Regions from separate parts of the Desulfitobacterium hafniense DCB-2 genome, predicted to be linked through region 1. Evidence: a T-box and tRNA genes for the amino acid it is inferred to sense, from the RefSeq annotation. Region 1 holds a T-box; the other holds one or more tRNA genes.
What was found. The T-box of region 1 lies ahead of trpS (tryptophan--tRNA ligase). A T-box ahead of a tRNA ligase gene usually reads a tRNA of that ligase, here a tRNA-Trp.
Positions count from the first base shown of each region.

Region 2: it encodes a tRNA-Trp, which carries the amino acid that the T-box ahead of trpS (tryptophan--tRNA ligase) is inferred to sense. The anticodon was not compared.

Region 1 covers NC_011830.1:2,299,246-2,309,013, forward strand. The annotation lists gene DHAF_RS10600 (nitroreductase family protein) at 1-594, shown strand, start outside; gene DHAF_RS10605 (flavodoxin family protein) at 678-1,178, shown strand; gene DHAF_RS10610 (NADPH-dependent FMN reductase family protein) at 1,172-1,813, shown strand; gene DHAF_RS10615 (IS4-like element ISDha5 family transposase) at 2,143-3,495, shown strand; T-box leader at 3,515-3,763, shown strand; gene trpS (tryptophan--tRNA ligase) at 3,813-4,808, shown strand; partial or broken gene DHAF_RS26415 (DUF3102 domain-containing protein) at 5,005-5,166, shown strand; gene DHAF_RS10625 (FAD-binding protein) at 5,473-6,339, shown strand; gene DHAF_RS10630 (FMN-binding protein) at 6,358-6,729, shown strand; gene DHAF_RS10640 (hypothetical protein) at 7,381-7,650, shown strand; gene DHAF_RS10645 (hypothetical protein) at 7,685-8,272, shown strand; gene DHAF_RS10650 (YjgB family protein) at 8,632-9,324, shown strand; gene DHAF_RS10655 (MerR family transcriptional regulator) at 9,340-9,768, shown strand, end outside.
Region 2 covers NC_011830.1:3,184,071-3,193,838, forward strand. The annotation lists gene dpaL (diaminopropionate ammonia-lyase) at 1-340, opposite strand, end outside; gene DHAF_RS14795 (sigma-54-dependent Fis family transcriptional regulator) at 566-2,338, opposite strand; gene DHAF_RS14800 (hypothetical protein) at 2,658-3,053, shown strand; gene DHAF_RS14805 (N-acetylmuramoyl-L-alanine amidase) at 3,183-3,911, opposite strand; gene DHAF_RS14810 (hypothetical protein) at 3,914-4,210, opposite strand; gene DHAF_RS14815 (PH domain-containing protein) at 4,444-4,821, shown strand; gene DHAF_RS14820 (hypothetical protein) at 5,171-6,163, opposite strand; tRNA gene DHAF_RS14825 (tRNA-Trp) at 6,607-6,680, opposite strand; gene DHAF_RS26595 (hypothetical protein) at 6,847-6,972, opposite strand; gene DHAF_RS14830 (sigma-54 interaction domain-containing protein) at 7,038-8,435, opposite strand; gene fusA (elongation factor G) at 8,638-9,768, opposite strand, start outside.

The sequences.
Region 1 (9,768 bases):
GGCTTGGCTATGACATTCCTGGCGGACGGAAGCCACGCCTTTCAGAAGTTAAGCAAGAGCTATGGTTTATTTACCAATGTGCGTTCACTGATAGTGATGAAAGGGAAAAAAGAACTCCAGGACTTGAAGGAAAAGCTGGGTTATTATGGAGAGGAGCTAGTTCTTGCTATCACTGATTTAGGCTTGGGAACCTGCTGGGTCGGGGGCACCTTCGATAAAGACGAACTCATGGCAGATGACGGCGAGGAATTGGTCTGTGTTGTTTTAGTAGGGAGAGTGGCCGCTCCCTCTCTGACAGAAAAAATGGTGCGGTCAGCTACCCATAGAAAAGTAAAGGCCATGGCAGAACGAATCATAAGCGATCAACCATTGCCTCAATGGACAGAAAACGGAATGAAAGCCGTACTGCTTGCCCCAAGTGCTAAAAACAGCCAAAAGGCAATGTTTAAGTATGAGAACAACAGTTTAAGCGCTGGAATTGCCGATGACTATGCCATGGATCTGGTTGATTTAGGGATTGCCAAGAAACATTTCGAGATCGGAGCAGGAGGAAAATTTGAATTTGGCAACGGTGGTGTTTTCCACTTAAGTTAGTATAATGAAGATAGATTCAAAGAAGATAGGTTAAATTGATTCACAGGATATAACTTAAAAACAGTATGGGGCGGTGGAAGGCTATGAGGTTGTTGATACATGATCTTGCTCAGGAAGAGCTGGATAAAATCAGACCCGGACTGGGCGGAGATACCAAAATCATCGCCAATAACGGCAGAATCCGGCACTGTATCGGCTGCTTTGGCTGCTGGGTCAAGACACCGGGGGCCTGTGTGATCCGGGACGAGTATGGTGATATGGGAGCGGATTTGGGGCACAGCAGTGAGCTGATCATTATCAGCCAATGCTTCTACGGCGGATACAGCCCGTTTGTCAAAAATGTCTTGGATCGGAGCATCTCCTATATTCATCCTTATTTTGTAATAAGAAACGGGGAGATGCACCACAGGCCCCGTTATGAGCAGCCCTTGGATTTGAGCGTTTGGTTTTATGGTGAGATCACGGAAAAAGAGCAACGGACGGCGGAGAAATTAGTTCGGGCCAATGCCGTTAATCTGAACTGTCAAAGGGTCAAGGTTTTTTTCATCCGGGAATTGGCCGAATTGGAGGGACAGTTATGCTGAAAATAGCCTTGATCAACGGGAGTCCCAAAGCCAAAAACAGTGCTTCAGAGGCTGTACTGCAGGCATTGCGGACTTTGGTGGAGGACAGTAAGATTACAGAATATGGTTTTCGCAAGCCCCAGCTGAGCCTTGAAGATCTGGAGCAGCTGGAAGAGCAGGATGTTTGGGTTTTGGCCTTCCCTCTATATGTGGACGGGATCCCTTCTCATCTGCTGAGCTGTTTGGCTCAGCTGGAGAATCACTTCAAAGCTAAAGCTCAGCCTGGGTCGGAGGTTGTGGTGTATTGTCTGGTGAACTGCGGTTTCTATGAGGGAGAGCAGTGCGGCCTGGCTTTGGAAATGGTGGAAAACTGGTGTGCGAGAGCAGGCCGGCAATGGGGGCAGGGCCTGGGCATCGGAGCGGGGGGAATGCTTCCGACGCTAAAGAATGTCCCGGCAGGGAGCGGGCCGAAGAAGAATCTGGGCAAAGCACTGCAAACCCTGGCTGCGAATATTGTTCACCGTACCGGCGGGGCTCCTGTTTTTATTACGGCCAACTTTCCCAGGTTTGCCTATAAATTTGCGGCGGAAGCGGGCTGGCGGCAGATGGTTAAGGCCAATGGGCTGAAGAAGGAGGAGTTGTTTCGGCGGAGGTAGGCATGTTCAGGATGTAGAGGGGAAGAAGTGAATGCTTTGGCAGAGTTGAAAAACGACACTGGTGACGAATTTCAGCTAAGGGAACTTCAGTTAAAGAGAATTTCAGCTGAAGAGCCCGGCACGATGCGAAACTTGATTTAAGGGCATAAAGCTGATAAACTATTTCTTAACATACTCAACTTTCGCAGCGCGAAAATCTGTTCAAACTCAGTCTACTACTGGATTAGGCTAAAAATATTTTGTTCATTGACAGAAAAACACCTTTCGAATTGGTAAAATGGAAGTGACCAAACAACCATAATTTCCAAAACAGAAAGGTGCGTATCTCCATGTTACAACACAACTCTCTGCCTGAACAGCATCAAAATCAGCTTTCTTTAATTTTTTCTTCCCTTAAGCTTAGTCAGCTGCTTCGAGCCGCTGGGATCCGCAAGTCCTATGGGGTTTCAAGCTTCGTTGTCTTCCAAATCATTTTCCAACTCGTTTTTCAAGGTCGAAATCTGTTTCGGCTGTTAGAAGGAAGCCGGGCAGAATCTCTTCCAGGTAAAGATGTTGTTTATCGGTTTCTCAATGACTCTCGGTATAACTGGAGGCGTTTTTACCAGTTACTCAGCCTCAAGATGGTCGGACGCTTTGAAAAGCTCACCTCTGCGCAGCGTATCCGTGTTTTTATCGTAGATGATTCTGTAATGGAGCGCGAACGAAGCAAGAAAGTTGAACTCTTAGCCCGAGTGTTTGACCATGTTTCGGGCCGCTTTGTTCGCGGTTACACCTTACTAACCTTGGGCTGGTCTGACGGGTTCAGCTTCGCACCCCTTGATTTTACATTGATGAGTTCTGCAAAAGCTAAAAATCGTCTTTGTGAAATGAGAGAGGACTTAGACAAACGCTCCGTAGGCTATAAGCGTCGCCTGGAAGCGATGAGCCCTAAACCGGACACCGTGGTTCAAATGCTTGAACGAGCTCTCAAAGCCGGATTCTCAGCGGATTACGTCCTAATGGATAGTTGGTTTACCCATGCTCCACTTTTGCAAAAGCTAAGGGATAAGGAGCTTCACGTTATTGGAATGGTTAAAGAACTTAAGCAGCGTTATCTCTTTGAAGGAAAATCACTCAGTTTACGAGAGCTCTACGCGAGAGTCCCAAAGAACCCGAAAGCAGAAATACTGGGTTCAGTGCGTGTTCATACCCCTTCAGGCTTAGCTTTAAAAGTTGTTTTCGTCCAGAATCGAAACAACCGAAGAGAGTGGTTAGCGATCTTAACCACCGATCTTTCCTTAGAAACTACTGAAGTCGTAAGAATTTACGGGATGCGTTGGAGTATCGAAACGTTTTTCAAAATGGCCAAATCGCATTTGAAGCTAGGAACTGAATTTCAGGGCCGATCCTTCGATATGATGGTTAGTCACACAACCATAGTCTTTACCCGTTACCTCATCCTGGAGTGGGAACGAAGAGAAAACAATGATGAACGCTCTCTTGGGGGACTCTTTTATCTTTTTGCTGATGAGGTTATGGATTTAGACTTGAAAACAGCACTACGTCAGTTAATGACGTTTGTTCTTAATCTACTACCCAATAAACCAGAGAATAACGAATCACTCAGTCAATTACAAAAGTGGATTGCTGCATTACCCAGTTATATCAAGGCTCTATTCCCTCAACTGGGGTGCGAAAGTTGAGTTAACATATAAATAATGATGAAAAGCAATGACAGAGAAGAGTAAATAGTTAGGAAGCCTCAGAGAGCTGATGGTTGGTGAGAATCAGCGCGGAATAACTATGGAATGGCCTCTTGAGCAGCAACCCGAACTAGCAGTAGGAGTTGACGTGATCATCCACACGTTACAAAGGTGCCGTATGATTCAGTATGGAAAGAGTGTTTAATATGTGGCAATAGGCAATATATTAAACAAATATGGGTGGCACCACGGTCCAATCGTCCCTTGAGGATGATTGGACTTTTTATTTTTTAACTATAGTATGAGGAGTGACAGCAATGGCAGTAATTTTCTCAGGCGTACAGCCTAGTGGAACAATCACCTTAGGGAATTATCTTGGTGCAATGAAAAACTTTACAAGCTATCAAAATGAGCATGAGTGCTATTTCTGTATTGTCAATCAACATGCAATCACTGTTCCCCAAGAACCTGAACAACTCAGGAAAAACAGCAGGAATTTAGCCGCACTGTATCTGGCAATCGGCCTGGACCCGGATAAAGTAACTTTATTTATTCAATCAGAAGTAGCTGAACATACTAAATTGGGATGGATCATGACCACCTTAGCCACGATTGGCGAGCTTGAACGGATGACTCAGTATAAGGATAAAGCGCAGCGGCACGGCAATGGCGATTCCATCCCCGCCGGCTTGCTTACCTATCCGCCCTTAATGGCTGCGGATATCCTGCTTTACCAAACGGATTATGTGCCGGTTGGGGATGATCAACGACAACACATTGAAATAACCAGAGATTTAGCCCAACGCTTTAACAGCCGTTATGGGGAAGCATTTAAACTCCCTGCTATTCATACCCGGGAAGTGGGCGCAAGAATTATGTCCCTCCAGGAACCAAAGAAAAAGATGAGCAAATCGGATGCCAATTCCCTGGCAACGCCTTATCTGCTTGACGAACCGGAAACAATCCTCAAAAAGATTAAACGGGCTCAAACTGATTCGGAAAACAAAATTTACTATGATCGAGAAGGTAAGGCCGGCATATCGAATCTGATGGCCATCTATTCTTTAATTACTGATAAGTCCACAGATGAAATCGAACAACTATATGAGGGCAAGGGCTACGGTCAATTTAAAAATGACCTTGCCGAAGCCATTATTGAAACCACACGTCCCATCCAGAAAAGGTATTATGAATTTGTTCATAGTGACTACCTCGATCAAATATTGACTGCCGGTGCAGCTAAAGCTGCCCGAAAAGCAGCAGCAACGCTGAATAAAGTTGAATATCTGATGGGTTTATCAAGGAATTGCTGAGTTGGTATAAAGGGCTATGTTTTCCAAGGTTGAAAACATAGCCCTTACTAGTCTCACTATCCATTGGCCGTCGGCATATTCTGCATTAGGCGAATTGACGAAAGGCGGACAGATGGAGTGAATGATTTAGTGACTGAACGGACGCCGCTGGTGATCGCGGCTGAAATCAATATGATTACCCATCAGACCAAAAAAATCCTGCTTCTTCGAGCTGACGACAGCCCTGACCAATCTGACCCATCTTGATGCGAAGCTGAAAGAAGAAAAAAGAAAAGAGGCCCAGAAGCTGCTTGAGACCATAGCTGAGACGATTAAGGAGTGGCCGCCCGCTAAAAAGCCTCTAAAAATTATCCATTGATTGCGGAGCCTTTCGGTCCTCACGGCGCACGGCACTCAGCTAAAATCTGCTCCGCAATATCCAGAAAGCTCGGTGCTACCTTTCTGAGCAAATACAAAAAAGAGGACAATGGGCAAGGATTACGTTTCTCCCGCCAGCATCAGCATGTGGGGGTAAGAACATATAGAGTGCACAGCCAAAGAACGGTGCGGATTTCGTCCGCACCGTTCTTTGGCTGTGCTCGCTGAGTCAGCGAGCTTCTATATTTGTTTTGGCAGGTGTGCGGTAAGCATAGAAACCCAGCAGATATATGAGACAATCCTACAAATGCAACAACTTAATCAACTCGTCGCGTTTGGACACTCCGCTGTGGACGTCGAAGGTAATCGTACCAACCAGGGCGATGGTCTGATTTTGGGCTCGTACGTGAATGCTGCCATTCAGCAAAAGCACGCTCCAATGACTCACTATATGGGCCATTTTGGTACATCCAAGGGCGGCATCGGCACAGCTCCGTTTTTGCGTCTTAATCTTAATGGCGAGCGTTTTATGAACGAAGACCAAGGCGGTCAAGCAGTACAAAATCAACTTGAGGCCCAGCCGGAACGTAAATGCTGGACAATCTTTGATTCTACCTGGGCAGAATCTGTGCCGTATTTTCAAGCCATGCACGGATGCCCGTCTTATGTGGTTGATAAGCCAACACCTGAGAATCTGACCATTGACGGTATTAGTCCGTACATTATGCCTGATGCCGTGGAAGACGCGGTAGCACAAAAAAATGCCACCATGTTTAAGGCGGAAACGATTGATGAGCTTTTGGCTTTAACTGATATTCGCGATAAAGAAAAAGCTAAGGCCTCAATTGAACGCTATAATGAGTTAGCCAGAAACGGTGAGGATGTGGACTTTGGCAAAGTTGCAACCCGTCTGCACACCATTGAAAAAGGGCCATTTTATACTTTTGAGAGTGGTATGTCAATGACATTGATTGTAGCCGGCGGTCTGGTTTCAGATGAAGATTGTCATGTTTATGACAAAGAGGGCAAAATTATCCCCGGGCTTTACGTTGCCGGCAATATTCAGGGCAACCGCTACCATGTGGCTTATCCAATTGCTTGCAAGGGCATTTCGCACTCACTGTGTATGTTTTATGGATACATTGCCGGTGAAAATGCCGTCAAGCAAATCTAATAATCTAAGGAGATACAGATGAAAAAGACTAAATTATTTACTGTAATATGCATGTTGCTGGCAGTTGTGCTTTTAGCGGCCGGCTGCGGCGGAAGCACCTCTCCAGCCAGCACAAGCGTGTATAAGGACGGAACTTACGAAGGAACCAGCGACAAAGGAATTCAGCTCGGTCTGAAAGTATCCGTCACCATTAAGGATGATAAAATTACCGACGTCACGGTTGTGGAAAATCATGAAACCGAGGGTATCGGCTCCCGCGCTGTGGCTGAACTGCCCGGTAAAATCGTCGAAGCACAATCCACGGAAGTGGAAACCATCAGCGGTGCCACCCTGTCGTCAGCAGCGATTAAAGAAGCCGTCAATCTTGCTTTGGAGCAGGCGAAAAAATAACAGCTCCCCAGGAAAATTTATATATATTCATGAATCATCAGAGTTAAAAGCCCGCGTAAGCGGGCTTTTAACTCTATGCCACTGTTCAATACAATAATTGCAATTTAATGAAACCTTTGAACGTTATAACGCATCTTGCGAGCAGCACGATGGCGCTGATTTTGGTAAGGATCCTTCTGCACTTATTTCTTTCAACCCGGGTCCGCTCTATGGGCTGCATACAGGATATAGTATTACCGCAGCGATCGGATCAATCAAGGCTGACAATAATTTCAATGCAATAGACACAAAGGGGAATCCTATAAAAGGTTTGTATGTAGTCGGGATAGAGGGTACTATGCTTTGGGCAAATATGTACACCTTCAAAGTCGGTGGTACTTGCAATGGTAATAATATAAACTCCTCTGGACGTAACGTTGCTAAGAACGCATTAGCTCTGATGGCTCACTAATGGCTGACTAAAGAAAAACTGTTTTCAAACAAGACTTGGAAACGGTTTTTCTTTAGTTAGCGTCAAAGCGGTTTATTGAGGAATTGCTGAAGGGGCTGTTTTTGCCTCTGAGAAGGATATTTATCCATTGCGGAGAAGTCACATATAAGAAGGTAGTAAGGCTCAGTGAACAGGTTCGTATTTCAATGCGGGGGTTGCGAATGAAATGTGTATCTATAGCTATCATTGCAATGGCGTCGCTGCTCGGCGGCTGCGGCCAGCATGTGATTATTGACTGGGTGGACTTTGTTCAACTCAATGACATCCATGCTCTGCATGATGACAGCAATGAGCTTTTCGAGCTGAAAGTGTACTCAGATAACCCCATTTATAGAAGCACAGACAAGATTCGTATTTCGGCAACCCTGAAATACGGAGATATAAACCCCATAAGTATCTCCGATAAAATAACGATTAAGGTTGTCGAATAGGAGTTAATACTTATATTAGTCAGGAGGGGAGACCATGAGAAATTTTAATAAGATTACAGTGGCAGCAATTCTAGTTATGGTCCTTGTTTTGGGTTATTATTTTGCAGGGGATTATAGGGCTACCCCACTTGCAGCGGCCAAAGCTCATTCAGATGTAGGCAAGAACGCGGAGCCTCTTGGCGATGTGGATTTCGGCTGGAGCAAGGTTTACATCCTTGATACAGATAAGGGACCCAGGACAGTCATTTCGATTAAGTCTTCGCTCTTGTGGAGGGCTCCAGTTGCTGTCCACATCGAGAAATCAGCTGATCCGATAGAAACTGTGGGCTGGATGAGTTATACAGACAATCGAGGACAGGCAGCAGTTTTGGCAGTTGAGACAACGGATCCCCAAATTGCCTTTATCGAAGCCGGGCCAAAGGACGATAGAGTAAGAAAAGAAATTACGGAAGGAAGCCCAGCAATCTTTTCCTGGCATAAGGCTATTCAAGCGAATAATGAATTAAATGCGATAGCTTTATCAACAGACGGTATGCCCCTTTATGAATATAGGTACCCCAAGAATACGAATGTTTTTCGGAGTGAGGAGTTTAAGTGGTACTCAGTTGATGGGGATCAATGAACAATGGAGAGTGGCTTTAGATGTTGCAACCAATGAAGTCATTGGATTGGCATTGAACTAAAAAGCAGTGTTTCTTTGTGGGTGGAATATAAAGGGCTATGTTTTTCAAGGTTGAAAACATAGCCCTTACTAAGGCTGATACAGCTTTACGAAGAGTACGGACTAAACTTTTCTGACGGAGAGAGCATGTCAAATTGGTCACTGGTGACCAATTTGACATGCTCCCAGGTCGCCCTCGGGTTGAAATCCATCTTTAAAATATTGGCTTTTACCGTTAGAAAAGTGCCTCTAATTCCGTCTAATTATCTAGCTTAGAGTTTAACTTTAGGTTCCGAAATCCAATCAAAGGAGAATCTTTTATGTTTAGATTAACGAAAAAATTATTGCTTGTATTTACAGTAATAGCATTCACCTTCACCTTTACTGTCGGGTGTTCTGCTCAGAGCAACCCTCCGCAGGCGAGCAGCGGGTTACAAGAACAATCACCTTCATCTGAACCCCAGCCACAGAATGAGCCTGAGCAAACAGCACCAGATTCTCAGATAACAAACCCGCCGTCTTCCTCGAATCAAACAGATTCCAGTCAGGCTTTATTAGTGAGTATAAGAGAGCTGGCTGAAAAAGGAAAAGTTATCAATAGTGATTTCGCGGCGAAACTAACGGTTATTGAAGATGTAGAGAAAAAATGGGGTAAGCCTGATAGCGTCGATTGGGTTGCGGCTGCCAAAGGAAACTATGCTGTTTATGCTGACCATGCCATGGTTTTCGGCTTTAACAAAGGGTCCCAGATTTTCGAGGTTCGGTCTTTTGATAAACAATTACAAAACATTACTCTTTCTAAAGTAAAGAATAGTTTTGGGACACCTGCCTACACTGCTACAGTAGGAGAAGAGGACATCATTGGTTATACTGCAGGAGAAGAGTTTAAGATCTTGCTTGTCTTCCCAAAGGCAACCAGTGCAAACCCGGACCCCGCCTTAGATCATTATTCGGTACTCTATCCTCAAGGAACCGTCAACTCTATGGCCAATGATCCAGGGAGACAATGGTAGAAAGCGGAGGATATTATGAATGAATTGTTTTCCATAGGAGAAATTTCTAAGCTTTTTAATATAGATGTTCGTCTCCTTCGTCATTACGATAAGATTGCTTTATTAAAGCCCGAATTCGTCAACGAAGAAAACGGATACCGTTATTATTCCACACGTCAATTTGAGTGTTTGAATACCATTCATTATCTTCGCTCTTTAAATATGCCTCTGCCGAAAATCCGTGAGTTTTTGGAAAATCGTGATGATAAGAAAATACTTAAAATTCTCAGGGAGCAAAAACGGCAAGTGGAAGAAGAACGCAAACAACTGGATCGAATCGAAAGGAAAATTGAAAACAGGTTATTGCAGATTGAAGACGCCTTTCAAACCGAATTCGATAAAATCGAAGAGCGTACCCTAAAGGAGAGGAAAATAGCTGTACTAAAAAAAGAGCTTGCCATTTCA
Region 2 (9,768 bases), 880 kb from region 1:
CCTCTGAAACCATCTTCTCGTAAGGAAGATCTCGAATATCGGTACCCAGCTTTGAAGCAATATAGTTGCCGATTGCATAGCTCCCCCCCAAAACCTTGAAGGCATTGAGTCCGAAACGATACGATTCATCCTTGACATAGACGGTGCCAAGCCCCAGGGCTTGAGCCGTGTTTTTCAATTCCCGCAGCGGCGTTTTTTGGTAAATGGGAAAGCTGACATGAAAGCTATGGACCTTTTCAGCTTCCTCCAAATTCAAAAATGTCAGATCGCTTGCCTTTTGTTTATCACGCTGAAATGAAATAATTTTAATCTCTTCTTTCACCAGAGATCCTCCTTTCATATGACCACTTAGGGTCAGTCTTTAAATATTAACCACAACAATACAATTGCAATTTTCGTGCCAATCACATTATTGTCTTGAATCATTAATAAAAAAATGCAACATATCAGAAATGTTGCATTTTACTCAATATTTTTGAACAAATTTATCTAGGCTCAATTCAGCATACACACTTTCCATTATTCTCATTTCAATAATTTTCTCAATGTGAGAATAACAGAATTATCAATTTGAGAATTGTTCTAGTTTACGATATAAAGTTGCAAGACTAATACCGAGACTTTTCGCCGCCTCTTTTTTCCCTTGAGTATTCATACCGTGAAGACGCAGAGCTTTTGCTATTTCTCGTTGTTCAACCTCCTGCAGGGGTATTACCTTTTCCTCAGAACCGTGCTTTTTTTCTTTTTCATAAGAGCTATCCGCCTGAATTATGACAGTATGTTCATTAACCAAAAAATCCTTGGGTAATGTTTCTAACCCCAGAACATCCTGATCATTGCACATATTCACCATATATTCCACTGTGTTTTCCAATTCCCGAACATTGCCGTACCATGGATACTCCAGCAAGGCGCGCATCGCTGCCGGTGAAATTTCACGCTCCGGCTTGCCAAGCCTTACCGCATACCGTTGGGCAAATAAGTTGGCAAGAACGGGAATATCCTCAAGACGGTGGCGAAGGGGCAGAATCTTCACAGGAATCACGTTCAGTCTATAATACAGATCTTCGCGGAATTTGCCATTGGCAATCATGGTTCGGATATCTTTATTTGTAGCGGCAATGACACGCACATCGATGGAAATCAAGTGATTGGAACCGATACGGGTGATTTTACGTTCCTGAAGAACACGTAGAAGCTTGGCCTGCAAATACAGGGGCATATCGCCGATCTCATCCAGAAAGATGATCCCCTGATTAGCCAGTTCAAATTTTCCTACCCGGCCGTTAGGATCGGCTCCTGTAAAAGCCCCTTTTACATAACCGAATAATTCAGCTTCCAGCAGACTCTCAGGAATAGCCGCACAATTCACCGCTACAAATTGCTGTTCTTTACGATCACCGGCACGCCAAATAGCGGTAGCCACAACCTCCTTGCCGGTACCGCTTTCTCCAGTGATAAGCACTGTTGAAGTGCTGTTCGCTATTTTTCCAATTTGGGTACGAAGGGCTATCGTCTCTTGACTATTGCCTACAACTATACCTTCACTCACCGCAGCAGTCATGGCGTACAATTTTTTATTCAGATCACGGGTTGGGGTAAACGATAGAAGCTCGGCATAAGAGTCATCCGCTTTGAGCAAAGAATTAATTTGGCCAAGAATACGAAATGTCTTTGCTCCGACATTCAACATATATTCTGTCTTCCCGTTAAGCTTATCCCCGGTTGGAGACAACATAATCCGCATACCTTCGAGAGTGTTCAACATCAGCTGCTGCTTGGCGGCCCGATTGGCCATGGTGATGGTATGCTTGCGGCTGACAATGAGAACCCCTTCTTCCATATTATTAATAGCAAAAGCAAGCGTTGACAGCATTGACTCCTTTTCCTTGCGATCGATCTGTTCGATCGCTTTAGCCGCAATAAAATTAGCGATCTGCTCAATCAACCCAAGATATGTCTCTTCATCCGCCAGGATCGCATTGCGTTGCTGGGCATTGGAACCCACCAATCCGATCACACCTATAATTTGATCACTGGCCCAGATCGGCATAGCAATCTCTATTTCTTCAGCACAGCTGTCCCGCTTGGGACAATTGTTACAGATCAATTCATGACCTGGAGAGTAAATAACCTGAAGCCGGCCTTCTTTTATAACATGACTATAGGCATATCCCTCTGCGGACATATCCTCGTTTACATGATCAGCAAACATACCGGTACCGGCTACCCGAAATAATTCCGTATCCACAACCTCTACGTCCACTCTTGATATCTTTGCCATAATCTCTGTATATTTTTTGACTGTCTCTTGGATTTCGAGTAAAACACTTGCCATTTCATTCCTCCGGCGTCAGTATAATTTCATTGAATTATTATCCAGGCTGAATGTCGGGAATCCATGCAAAGCTTTTCCCATGACAAAATCGCTCCACATCTGCAGTATACTGCAGATGTGGAGCCAACACAACCTGTCTTCTCAATTAGTCCTCTCACTTAAAAGAGCTGAAATTATATTCAATGAGTCTTTCAAGAGTATTGATCGAAGGACGTTCCTGCACTCTTTCCCGCACAAAACTCTGCGACAGGATTACAGCCTTCATATGTTACGGTTCTTGGCTCTATGACATATCTTAATAAATAGGGAAGTGATGATTATGGCAAATGAAAATGTTGATTTAACCCTAACCTATGAAGAAAGAGCAGGGGATTTACTCTTTCTTCTCGGCACGATCTTGGCTTTTATATCGAACTATCAAGAAGAACAAGCACTTCTCACCGAGAACGTTTCAATGGTTAAACCAAAAGATATTGATTCTGCCATGTCCATCACAGCTGCAAGCTGGCTTTTCTTTCTCGCCAGCATCCTTTTCACCCATGTGGCGATTGTCCGCTTAGAAGAACTGGGATCAACCGCCAACTTAAAAACCTCTCTTGTGTTGACCAGAGGCACAAAACTCGCCGTAATCGGTAATTTACTAAAGAGTGCTGGTTTTGGCATAGCAGCGATTGCTTACCAGCTTAAACTATTCTATTACAAATACGAATTTTAAGGGGCTATTCATGAACTAATCGTGTATCTGCTTCTTCAATTTGCTTTTCAATAAGTAAAAAACGGATAGTGAATCCGGTGTTCAACTACATCACCAGAAACACTATCCGCTTAGAAAAATGGCTCTGCTTCATTTCAGAACCGCTCTTGCCGTTTCGGTACGATTCGCTCCGGCATAGTAGCTATTCCCACTATCATTTGTCCCTTGTACCCCAACCCAGTGCTTCTGGGCAGCTTGATACTTGTTTGAGCTGTTTTTATGAACCATCGGGCATCCCAGCTTCTGGCTCAAGATAAGGGCTGCTCCCACATCCCCATCAGCATAGATAACAAGATTATCCACCATATCCTCCTCTCCTTTCAAATCCTTAGATTTTAAATCTTTAAACAGTTGCTCCCAGGGAAACTTCGCTCCTGGATCGTTCGGCCGATTTACACTGTCTGTGCGATAATGACCGATGATGTGGTCACTGTCCGGTTTAATTGCCGGAAACTTGGCCAGGAGCTGACCGTGAAGCCATAACGTAGACTGATACTGAGCATCGGTTAGCCCCTCCCCTTCTAAAGCCTCATGCTCAATGCCAATAGTATACAGGTTCGGATTTTTTCCATTATACAACTTCCAGTTCGGTTTATTGACAAGGCCGGCGTGCCACGCAGTATCCTCGTCTTTGACAAGCTGCAGGATTCGTCCATCCTTGAGTACGAGATAGTGACTGCTTGCCTGGGAGGCAGGATTCTGCATCCATGAGAGGCACCCCGGATATCGTCCTGCTGTGATGTGATTTATGATGGCAAAGACTTGATTACCACTTCTCCCCTGACGATAGTTCGGTGTGCCCACCCATTCGATTTTCATGCTTACTCTCCTTTCTGCTCAAGGCGATCAATCCTCTTATGAGCCTGTTTAGATGACTCCTCAACCCGGGTAAGACGTTCACCCATGGTATCCATGCGCTGCCCCTGGGCACGCTGCTCTATGCGGATATCATCTACCCCGCGCTTAAGGTACTCCATGTCGGTACGGATGGCTGTGTTGATTTCAGCGTCTATTCTGACTTCTCTTTTCGCTTCCTTTGCCCTTGCCGACCACCCTAAGATAATTCCGGACAGAGCTGCTACAATCCCAATGAGGGCTGTTATAATTGTAAAATCCAAATGCTATCACCTCTCGCTATACTATATTTATATAGACATGTCGTTATAATGGTGACTGACCCACTCCCCAGCTACCCCACTTCCCGCAAATTTCCGGCATAGGATTTTGGGCACAAAAACAGAGTGTGCCCTGATAAATGCCCACTTTTCGGCATCATTAAGCCAAAGCAGGAAATAAAATTTTTCCCTCGAATACTTGAACATTGCAATTCAGAAAGGAGATATTAAACATTATGGGAATATTTAGCGGGATGATGGGCAATGCCTCAGAGATTGACACCAAAGAAATTGAAAGCGAAGTAGGTCCTTTACTTTATGACTCAGAACAGATAACAAAGGCTTTTAAACTCATCAGAGATTTAATCGTGTTTACCAACAGCAGGTTGATTCTCGTGGACAAACAAGGCATCACCGGTAAAAAGATTGAGTATCACTCTATACCTTTCAGAAGTATCACGCACTTTGCTGTAGAGACAGCCGGTCACCTCGATCTCGACGCAGAATTAAAAATCTGGATTTCTGGCAATTCATCACCTATCACCAAGGAGTTTAAAAAAGACAAAAACATATTTGAAGTTCAGAAGGCTCTGGCCAACTCTATCGCCAGGTAATGTCTTTACGCAGCCGTTATGGCTGCTTAAAAAGAGGAGCACCTTTCTTCTCGTTGAAGGAAAACAATTACTTAATTACTTAAAGGAGGTAGCTCTCTCTTATAATTTCGCTGCCTCAGAACTTATACTCGTATAAGGAACTTATCGCGGCAGCGGAAAAATAGTAACGGTAAATCCTGACAATAAAAAAAGAACCCCGGCTCTAACTGCCAGGGTGTCTGCTCCTGCTGAAAAGAGACTTATGACTATATCCAATAATAAAATCATCCACTCACCATACTATATGCCTCTGACCGGGGATGTGTGACAAACACTCCCGGGAAAGGCGCTTTTTATAGTTCAACTAAATTTAATTTAAATCATCTACCGCATCAGTAAAGGCGTCCATATACTGTTCAAGCTTTCCTGTATCGAAAGAATTACTGGCATCATTTGCGACAGGCGGAGTACCTTTAATTTGATCATATAGACTATCTATCTCTGGGGATAACCTTCCCCATATTGATTTTATTTGAGAGTATTGTTCCTCGGCCAATCCGCCGATAAAACTATCATAATCTGCCTTTTTCTTCATTGTAGCATCGAGTTGTTCTAAGGTGAATTCAATATCAAGCGTCTGTCCTGTGCTGCTTTTTCCTCTTGCTATGTAGTGTTGGATGTCAACAAATCCTTCATTCCAAACTTTTCCTATCAACCAATTGCTTATCTCTTGTAGTTTATCTGTGTCACTGTTTCCGCTGTTTTCGTTGTTCCCATTCATGCTGTCCGAAAAACTAACTAATCCACCTGTTAGAGCGTCAGCTAATGCGTCGTCCCCTACAATTCTCCATCCTTCTTCGCTTTTAGAAAGATTAATGTCCACTGTTTTCGTTACGGTTTTAGTTTCGCTACTTACCAGGTTTGTGAATATTTCAAAAGACTTTTCATTTAATTGTTCTTCATTTAATCCACTGAAGGCAAGGGAAAAGAGCTGGGAGATAAACTCAGCCATTACGTTGCTCATATCCAGGTTGGTAATTTCAGTTTTGACAACAGCAGTTTTTTCTTCTTCTGATGACTCTAAAATCTTATATTCAATGTTTTTTAAAATCGCCTTGGACATCTCTTCCGACTTCTTTTCATCTTCAGTATCCGGGGTTCCTGTACTGCCCGCATTAACAATCTCATTATAATCAATGTACTTGGATGCTGCTTCGATGTCGGCGGCCTTAATCGCGTTAAGTGCCTTTTCTACAGATTGTTCTGCTGTCTCACCCTTTTTAGCCGTTACACCTTCTCCACCACACGCTGCAAGGGATAGAACTAAAGGAATAAGTAAAAATAGGAATAAGAATTTTTTCATTTATGCACCTCCATACTGCATATGGTAGCATATCCTAATTATGGAGCACAATACTTATTTTTCTATACCTTTAGGCTCTCCGCCAAATACCGCATTCAACATCTTCTTCTGCCAAGCTCAACGAGATATCAAGTATGCCTGAGAACTCTACTATCTTCCTACTGCGCCAGCTAAAAGTGAACAAGAAAATAATGCCGAAGAGCGCGGAACGCAGTGGGAAGATAGCGGAGCAGTATTTACAGCTTGAAACAGGAAACAGGTCAATGCGGTATGGGCCTCCTATTGGTGGAGAGGGTGGATTAGAAAAACCCGCCACTCACGGCGGGTTTTCCCATAAACAAAATAAAATCAGATGTTCCACTTTTGTTCTACCTAATTTTTATTATTTCGAATCTCGAAAAACAAAAAATCCCTGCAAACCTTGCAGAGAGCGGATTTCATATTGGCAGGGGATGCAGGAGTTGAACCCACACTAACGGTTTTGGAGACCGCTGTTCTACCATTAAACTAATCCCCTAAGTCACTTTATCAACTAGCGACAAATGAAATTATACTTGAAGGCAGGAAAAGTGTCAAGCTTAAGTTCTTAAAATATTTATAAGGGATCAAATTATAAAGGCTTAAAACTACGGACTACTTAAAAAGCTCTCACCAACTCGGTTGAGAGCTTTTGGGCGGCCCCTTTATGGCCAGTACAAATCTTTGAACCCTTCCATATCTTCACGAATAGCGTCGCCGCGATGATGCTGCTTTGGGGCGGGTTCTGGCTTTTTCTTAGGGTCCCTGCCCTTTGTGCCGAATAATGCCATGGAAAATCCCTCCTTTAGGTATAGGATGAGCAGATTCCCCATAAAGCATACCTTTTTACCCTGGGTTAAACATTATCCTCGAGGGTTTTCAGCTTATTATAGAGAGTAGCTAAGGAGATATTGAGGACACCAGCTGCCCGCTTTTTCCCTTCCACGGAATTGCCATAGCGGTCTAATGCCAAGCGAATCATCCTCTTTTCTAATTCATCAAGGGCCATAGGCTCACGATAATGAATCTCTTCCGTCTTATTGACAATCTCTACCAAACTGGCAAAATCCTTAATATTGAGCATATCTCCTTCCACGGAATCCATCGCCATCTCGATGACATTTCTCAACTCACGGATGTTTCCCGGCCAGTGGTAATCCAATAAAAGCTGCTCTGCCTGAGTCGTTATGCCAATCACATGTTTGCCCAGCTTCCGATTGGCCTTATAGATAAAACTCTGGGCGTAAGTCAAGGCATCTTCTTTATGCATTCTTAAAGGGGGTATTTGGATTTCAATACCACCGAGCAGATGATACAAATCCGGTGAGAACTGCCCATTCTCCACCATAGTTCTTAAATCGCGGTTAGTTGCCGTGATAATCCGAATATCCAGTTCAATCACCTGGGTTCCGTCAACAGGTTGGAACTTCTTCTCCAGAAGGATATGAAGCAATTTATCTTGTAAATAGTCATTAAGCAGCCCTATTTCATCAAGGAACAGAGTTCCCCCACTGGCACATTCCAATTTGCCCAACTTCCGCTCGGAAGCCCTATCCTGGCTTTTCTTCTCGTAACCCAGCAACTCAACTTCAAGAAGGCTTTCCGGTATATTGGCACAATCCACTTTCAAAAAAGGTTTATGGCTGCGCGTGCTGCCACTATGAATGGCATGAGCAAAGAGCTCTTTTCCAGAACCGCTTTCACCCATGATCATAATGGGTGAATGGGTCTCGGCCGAGCGACGCGCCTTATTGCGAATAAAAGCAAAATCCGGGTGGCTCCCTAGAACATCGTCAAAAGTATACGAGCTGGATGCCATCTGATCGACCCGGGTTGTAAGAGCTTGAATCATCTGTTTCGCCGCTTCGATCTCTTCGCCCAGCCTGGAGGTCTCCGTTAGTTGCTGAAACACCACCAGGGCCGCTTCGATATTACCTTCGATGACAATGGGGTATGCATTGGCAATGATTTCGATATCACACTCTTCCATCGTGGAACGATGTGCATAGATTGGTTCATGGGTCCTCAGTACTCTTGCCAGTGCCCCCTCCGGTGAGAGTTCGAAGATGTTCTTACCGATTCGTTCATAAGGAGATATGCCTGTTAAACGGCTGAAATACGGGTTGACATATTGAATGGTTCCGTCTTTGCCTGCGACCTCAATGGCTTCTTGAATCGAATTGTAGAGCACTTTAAGTTCTTCTTCTATGCGCCTACTATCCCTTATCTCCACCCTTTTTGGCTGTTGTCCCACAGTTGAGCCCTCCACTCTTTTTCCCTCAATTTTATATAATATATATTTATATAATTTATACAATAATTTGAATATTCAACGCATTTTGTAAATACCCTTCTTAAAATTAGGAATTTTTTATTAATCTTTAGTTTTAATTAACAAAAAAAAGAAAACAGCCAGGTAACTACCTGACTGTTGATTAAGCGCTATATAACCCTAATTAGCTTCCCTGGGCCGCTTTAAGCTCATTGATAATTCCTTCACTGATTTTAGAAGGTACTTCATCGTATTTTAAGAATCGGATATCGAAGCTGCCTCGCCCTTGGGTCATGGATTTTAAATCAATGGCATAGCGCATCATTTCCGATTGCGGCACATGAGCTTTAATCACCTGGAATCTACCATCGGCCTCCATTCCCAAGACCTTGCCCCGTTTGCCGTTGATATCACCGATAACATCACCCATGTAGGCTTCCGGCACCCTAATCTCAACCTCAGAAATCGGCTCCAGCAAAGTAGGTTTCGCCATTTCTGCCCCTTTACGGAAGGCCATAATGGAAGCCAGCTTAAAGGCCATTTCGGAAGAATCCACACTATGGTATGAGCCATCGGTCAACGTCACCTTGAATCCAGTGACAGGATATCCGGCCAGCACTCCTTCCGCCATAGCTTCTCGAATTCCCTTTTCTACAGCAGGGAAGTATTGTCTGGGTACAGCACCTCCGAATACTTCCTCGGCAAATTCAAACTCGCCGTCCATGAGAGGCTCCATATTGATCCAGACATGCCCATATTGTCCATGACCGCCGCTTTGCTTTTTGTGTTTTCCTTCCACTTTAACCGGCTTTTTAATGGTTTCCCGATAGGGAACCCGGGGAACTTTCATCTCTACGCCAACGCCAAATTTCCGTTGCAGCTTCTCCATCAGGATTTCAACATGCATTTCACCCATACCGTAGAGAATCAATTCTTTGGTTTCCACATTCTTCTCCACACGCATGGTGGGGTCCTCTTCCGCCAAGCGGGCCAGGGCACTCCCCAGTTTATCTTCATCTCCCTTGCTCTTAGGGGCGATGGCTACAGGTAAACGGGGCACAGGTAAATCAATGCCCTCCAATTGCACAGGATTCTCCTTGGCGCATAGGGTATCACCAGTAGCTGCATCCTGAAGTTTAGCTACAACGGCGATATCTCCCGCCGGGACGACCTGAACCGGGTCTTGGTTTTTTCCCCGCAGAATAAAAGGAGTGCTGATCTTTTCTTCTTTTTCTTTTTGAGCATTATACACCATACTGTCCCCTTGGAGCTTTCCTCCATAGACCCTGATAAAACTCATCTTACCAACATAGGG